DNA from 2 places in the Pseudomonas sp. GW821-FHT09C10 genome. Region 2 is predicted to be linked to the other one. Evidence: predicted binding sites of a transcription regulator. Region 2 holds the regulator's gene; the other holds the start of a gene.
What was found. The regulator sigma-54, encoded in region 2, starts transcription at its own class of promoters, with help from an activator protein. The targets are predictions, from matches to a motif close to ANTGGCATNNANNTTGCTNT.
Positions count from the first base shown of each region.

Region 1 (3,410 bases), on a different contig from region 2:
GCTCTTGTCGACGCTGACGCCACGGGCAATCAGCTCGTGCTCGAACACCTGCTTGAGCAACCCGGCACACCCACCGCAACCGGTGCAGGCCTTGGTCTGCGACTTGAGCAGGCCAAGGTCGCTGCAACCGGCGTCGATGGCCGAGCAGATCGCGCCCTTGTTGACGTTGTGGCACGAGCACACCGTGGCCGAGTCCGGCAAGGCGCCTGGGCCGAGGGTCGGTGCGCCGCTGGACGATGGCAGGATCAGGCTGGCCGGTTCGGCCGGCAGCGCGATGCTGTTCTGCATGTATTGCAGCAAGGTGTCGTAGTAGCTGTTGTCGCCGACCAGCACCGCGCCGATCACGTGTTTGCCGCTCGCATCCACCACCAGGCGCCGATAGCTGGCAGTCGCCTCGTCGATGAACTGGTAGCTGCGCGCACCCGGTGTATGGGCGTGGGCGTCGCCGATGGAGCCCACGTCCACGCCCAGCAACTTGAGCTTGGTGGACATGTCGGCGCCGACAAACGGCTCGGCGCTGTGCTCGCACAACAGCGCGGCGACGCCACGGGCCATTTGGTAACCCGGCGCAACCAGGCCGAACAGGCTGCCGTTCCAGGAAGCGCATTCGCCAATCGCATAGATGTTGGGGTCGCAGCTCAAGCACTCGTCGTTGATCACCACGCCGCCGCGCGGGCCAATGTCCAGGCCGGCCTGGCGAGCCAGGGCGTCCTGGGCGCGGATCCCGGCGGAGAACACAATCAGGTCAGTCTCAAGGAACTCGTCATTGGCAAAGTTCATGCGATAGCGGTACTGCTCGCCGGCACTGATCGACTGGGTTGCGCGGGACAGATGCACACCGACGCCCAGCCGCTCGATCTGGGCCTTGAGGGCCAGGCCGCCAAAATCATCCAGCTGCACCGGCATCAAGCGCGGCGCGAACTCCACCACATGGGCTTCCAGGCCCAGGCTTTTCAGGGCGTTGGCGGCTTCCAGGCCGAGCAGGCCACCGCCCACCACCACACCACGGCGCGCATTGGCGGCTGCGGCACGGATGGCGTCGAGGTCTTCCAGGGTGCGATACACCAGCCGCGAGTCGCCTTCGGCGCCCTCGATCGGCGGCACGAACGGATAGGAACCGGTGGCCAGCACCAGCTTGTCGTAGCCCACGCAGCCCTGGGCGGTGATCACTTCACAGCGTTCGCGGTCGATCTCCAGCACCGGTACACCCAGGTGCAGGGTCACACCCGGTGTCTGGTACAACGCAGCGTCCGACAACGCCAGGGACTCGGCATCGCGGCCGGTGAAATACTCGGAAAGATGCACGCGGTCATAGGCACGCATCGGCTCTTCGCTGAACACGTGCAACCGGTAGTGATCCAGCGCGCCGCGTTCGATCAATTGCTCCACGCAATGGTGGCCGACCATGCCATTGCCGACGACGATCAGGGTTTTCATCTGTTTGTTCATAGCAAGCACCCGACAACGTTCATCACGGTTTAAAAAGCAAAAAAAAAACGCCTGAAACCTTGCGGTTCCAGGCGCCTTTGCCTGTTCTTATGCGGGATCGGATCGGCGACTGCGCCGGATCTACCGCTTTATACCCCTGTTGTCGATCGTCGTTGACCGAGGTGGGTTGAGGGGGAGCTAGCAGGGTCTGTGCCAATTGGTCGCGAGCCTTACTGCGATGCCTTCCAGCGGCACTTATCGAGTCTGAATGCACACTTCAGCGCCTCCAACTGGTGCATCCCGCGACAAAAAAGTGCATTCCCGGATACAAATCAAAGGGTCACAGAAGTCTTTGCGGCGAGCGGGCTTGTTGTGGTGAGCGGGCTTGCCCCGCGCTGGGTGGCGAAGCCGCCCCATCACTGCCGCTGCTTACTTCCTGTAAGGACTGAGGCGCCTGGGTTTAGGGCTGCTGCGCAGCCCAGCGCGGGGCAAGCCCGCTCACCACAGCAAGCCCGCTCACCACAGTAATCCCGCTCACCACAACAAGCTGGCTTGCCACAATTTGCCCGTGCTTAAGAAATTGGCGCGTGACTTGCTAGGAACACACACAGAGCAGTCAACGCTGATTGCCCATTCACGACAAAGGCGCCGTGCAATCCCCGTTTCCAACGGAGGGTTGCAGGGCGCTTTTTTGTTGGCGGGCAGAAAAAGTTTCGAGGGTGACGGATGGCAAACCAAAGCGTACGCAGTGTGTGTCCCTATTGTGGTGTGGGCTGCGGCATCATCATGCAGGTCGAGCACAATAAGGTGGTCAAGGTCATCGGTGACAAGGCCCACCCCACCAACTTCGGCCGCCTGTGCACCAAAGGCACCACCTGCGGGCAGGCCATCGCCGAGTCCGGGCGGATGGAGAACGCCTACCTGCGTGAAAAGCGTGACCACGACCCGGTGCGCATCGCCATGGACACCGCCATCAGCGAAACTGCCGGGCGCCTGCGCGGCATCCTCGACAGCCACGGGCCGGATGCCCTGTCCTTTTATGTGTCAGGGCAAATGTCCCTGGAGGCCCAGTACCTGATCAATAAACTGGCCAAGGGCTTTGTGCGCACCCACAACGTCGAGTCCAACTCGCGCCTGTGCATGGCCAGCGCTGGCAGCGGCTACAAGCTGTCCCTGGGCTCGGACGGGCCGCCGGGCTCCTATGAAGACTTCGACCGTGCCGACCTGTTCTTCGTGATCGGCGCCAATATGGCCGACTGTCACCCGATCCTGTTCCTGCGCATGATGGACCGGGTCAAGGCCGGGGCGAAGCTGATCGTGGTCGACCCACGGCGCAGTGCCACGGCGGACAAGGCAGGCCTGTACCTGCCGATCAAACCCGGCACCGACCTCGCCCTGCTCAATGGCCTGTTGCACCTGCTGGTCAAGAACGGCCACACCGACCCGGCGTTCATTGCCGCGTTCACCGAGGGCTGGGAGGCCATGCCCGGCTTTCTCGAGGACTACCCGCCGCATACGGTCGCCGAGATCACCGGCCTGGCCGAAGCGGATATCCGCCAGGCTGCCGACTGGATAGGCGCGGCCGCCGAGTGGATGAGCTGCTGGACCATGGGCCTCAACCAAAGCACCCACGGCACCTGGAACACCAACGCCCTGTGCAACCTGCACCTGGCCACCGGCGCCATCTGCCGCCCCGGCAGCGGACCGTTTTCCCTCACCGGCCAGCCCAACGCAATGGGCGGCCGTGAGATGGGCTACATGGGCCCGGGCCTGCCGGGGCAGCGCTCGGTGCTGGTGGAAGCCGACCGCGCATTTATCGAAGACCTCTGGCAGATCCCCCCAGGCAGCCTGCCGCGCCAGGTCGGCGGCGGCACCGTGGCGCTGTTCGAGCAGATGAGCGCGGGGAAGATCAAAGCCTGCTGGATCATCTGCACCAACCCGGTGGCCAGCGCGCCCAATCGCCGCAAGGTCATCGAAGGCCT
Region 1 is NZ_JBWKPE010000001.1:710,318-713,727, forward strand. Features, by position in the region: gene nirB (nitrite reductase large subunit NirB) at 1-1,449, opposite strand, end outside; gene AC07OT_RS03300 (bifunctional nitrate reductase/sulfite reductase flavoprotein subunit alpha) at 2,155-3,410, shown strand, end outside.
Region 1: nirB (nitrite reductase large subunit NirB) is a predicted target of sigma-54. The motif match lies at 1,627-1,646, and genes of this name have one in related genera.

Region 2 (3,410 bases):
GGAATTCCACATCAACCACATTCGCGACAACCTTGGCATGAGCCTGTCCGGTGGTGAGCGTCGTCGCGTGGAAATCGCCCGCGCCCTGGCCACTGCCCCCAAGTTCATCCTGCTGGACGAGCCGTTTGCCGGCGTCGACCCCATCTCAGTCGGCGACATCAAGCAGATCATCCACCACCTCAAGGCCAAGGGCATCGGCGTACTGATCACTGACCACAACGTGCGTGAGACCCTCGATATCTGCGAAACCGCGTATATCGTCAACGATGGCCAGCTGATCGCCGAAGGCGACTCTGCCACCATCCTGGCCAACGAATTGGTCAAGGAAGTGTACCTGGGTCACGAGTTCCGCCTGTAAGGCCGCCTGCAACAACAAGGCGGTGGCAGGTCGTTTGCCCGATGCGCGGGAGTCAATGAAAACCTCCGGATTTTTATTGTTACCGCGCTCTAGGCAAAGCCCCCGATATCAGGCATATAATTTGCTTATGTTTGGCGCTCACGCGCCCTGTCGTGGATGGCGCATTGCGCCGGCGAATAAGGTGTTAAGCCCCTGCCATGAAACCATCGCTAGTCCTGAGAATGGGCCAGCAGCTGACGATGACACCGCAGCTGCAACAGGCCATCCGCCTGCTCCAATTGTCGACCCTGGACCTGCAACAGGAAATCCAGGAGGCCCTGGAGTCCAATCCGATGCTCGAACGCCAGGAAGAAGGCGACGACTTCGATAATGCAGACCCACTGGCCGACAACATCGAGCAAAAACCCAATTCCGACGTACAGGAACCCTCCTACCAGGAAACCGCCCCCACGGTGGATAACCTTGAGGAAGGCGATTGGAACGAACGCATTCCCAACGAACTCCCGGTGGACACCGCCTGGGAGGACGTCTACCAGACCAGCGCCAGCAGCCTGCCCAGCAATGACGATGACGAGTGGGACTTCACCACCCGTACTTCCGCCGGCGAGAGCCTGCAGAGCCATCTGCTGTGGCAATTGAACCTCGCGCCGATGTCGGACACCGATCGCCTGATCGCCGTGACCCTGATCGACTGCATCAATAACCAGGGTTACCTGGACGAGACGCTCGAAGAGATTCTCGAGGCCTTCGACCCGGAACTGGACATCGAGCTGGACGAAATTGAAGCGGTCCTGCACCGCATCCAACAATTCGAGCCCGCCGGCATTGGTGCCCGCACCCTGAGCGAATGCCTGCTGCTTCAACTGCGCCAGCTGCCCGCCAAGACCCCTTGGCTCGCAGAGGCCCAGCGTTTGGTCACCGACTACATCGACCTGCTGGGCAGCCGCGACTACAGCCAGTTGATGCGGCGCATGAAGCTCAAGGAAGACGACCTGCGCCAGGTCATCGAGCTGGTGCAAAGCCTCAACCCGCGTCCAGGCTCGCAGATCGAGTCCAGCGAAGCCGAATACGTCGTTCCCGACGTGATCGTGCGCAAGGACAACGAGCGCTGGTTGGTGGAACTGAACCAGGAGTCGGTGCCGCGCCTGCGGGTCAACCCGCAATATGCCGGTTTTGTGCGCCGTGCCGACACCAGCGCCGACAACACCTTCATGCGCAACCAGTTGCAGGAAGCGCGTTGGTTCATCAAGAGCCTGCAAAGCCGCAACGAAACCCTGATGAAAGTGGCCACCCAGATCGTCGAGCATCAGCGCGGCTTCCTGGAATATGGTGACGAGGCGATGAAACCGCTGGTCCTGCACGACATCGCAGAAGCGGTGGGCATGCACGAATCGACGATTTCCCGGGTGACCACACAAAAATTCATGCATACCCCACGGGGCATATATGAGCTGAAATACTTTTTCTCCAGCCATGTCAGCACATCCGAAGGCGGCGAATGCTCGTCCACGGCGATCCGCGCAATCATCAAAAAACTGGTTGCTGCGGAAAATCAGAAAAAGCCGTTGAGTGACAGCAAGATCGCTGGTTTACTGGAGGCACAAGGCATTCAGGTCGCCCGTCGAACCGTCGCCAAGTACCGCGAGTCCCTAGGGATCGCGCCTTCCAGCGAGCGTAAGCGTTTGATGTGACGGGCGGGCCACAGCGTTCCAGTGGCGGGTATTCCTACCCGCCGCTTTATGCACTGGCAACGAAGGAGAAGCTGTATGCAAGTCAACATCAGTGGACACCAACTGGAAGTTACCAAGCCCCTGCGCGAGTACACCGAGAGCAAGCTGAACAAGCTTGCGGGGCATTTTGACAAGATCACCAACGTGCAGGTCATCATGGAGGTCGACAAGCTCAAGCAGAAAATCGAGGCCACCCTGCACGTGCCGAATGCCAAGCTCGTTGCCAATGCGGAACATGAAGACATGTACGCGGCGATCGACTCGCTCTACGACAAGCTGGACCGCCAACTCATAAAGCATAAGGAAAAGAATCTGCACCTGATGCAAGGTACAGGTCGTTAACTCTCCCCCCATGATCCGACTTGAAACCATCCTGACCCCCGGCCGTTCCCTCGTGAACGTGCCGGGCGGCAGCAAGAAGAAAGCCCTCGAACAAATTGCCAACCTGATCAGCAGCCAAGTGCCTGAGCTGGAGATGCAAGATGTCTTTGAGGCTCTGATTGCCCGTGAAAAACTCGGCTCCACCGGTTTTGGCAACGGCATCGCCATTCCCCACTGCCGCCTCAAAGGCTGCGAAACACCTGTCAGCGCCCTGCTGCACCTGGACGCACCTATCGATTTCGACGCGATCGACGGCGCCCCGGTAGACCTGCTGTTTGTTCTGCTGGTCCCACAGGCTGCCACCGACGCACACCTGGAACTGCTTAGGCAGATCGCAAGCATGCTCGACCGCAAGGAAGTACGCGACAAACTGCGCAGTGCCAGTAGCAACGAGGCGCTGTACCAAGTTGTCCTGGATGAACAAAACGGGCAGTAATCATGCGTTTGATCATCGTCAGCGGCCGCTCCGGCTCGGGTAAAAGTACCGCCCTCAACGTCCTTGAGGACAACGGCTTCTATTGCATCGACAACCTGCCCGCCGGTCTGCTCCCGGAATTGGCGGAGCGAGCACTGATCCATACCGAATTGGCACAACCCCTAGTCGCGGTTTCGATTGACGCCCGCAACCTGCCGAGCCACCTCACACGCTTTCCGGAATTGCTCGAAGAGGTGCGCGCCAAGCACATTCATTGCGATGTGCTGTATCTGGACGCCGACGAAGAAACCCTGCTCAAGCGCTTCTCAGAGACCCGCCGACGTCACCCCCTCAGCAGCCCGCACCGTTCCCTGGCCGAAGCCATCGAGGACGAAACCAAGCTGCTGGGGCCGATCATTGACCTCGCCGACCTCAAGATCAACACCACCAGCCTCAACCTGTACCAGTTGCGCGATGCCATCAAGCTCCGCCTGCTGAACCAGCCGGAGCCTGGCACGGCATTTCT
Region 2 is NZ_JBWKPE010000002.1:441,841-445,250, forward strand. Features, by position in the region: gene lptB (LPS export ABC transporter ATP-binding protein) at 1-358, shown strand, start outside; gene AC07OT_RS05790 (RNA polymerase factor sigma-54) at 556-2,049, shown strand; gene hpf (ribosome hibernation-promoting factor, HPF/YfiA family) at 2,125-2,430, shown strand; gene ptsN (PTS IIA-like nitrogen regulatory protein PtsN) at 2,441-2,905, shown strand; gene rapZ (RNase adapter RapZ) at 2,908-3,410, shown strand, end outside.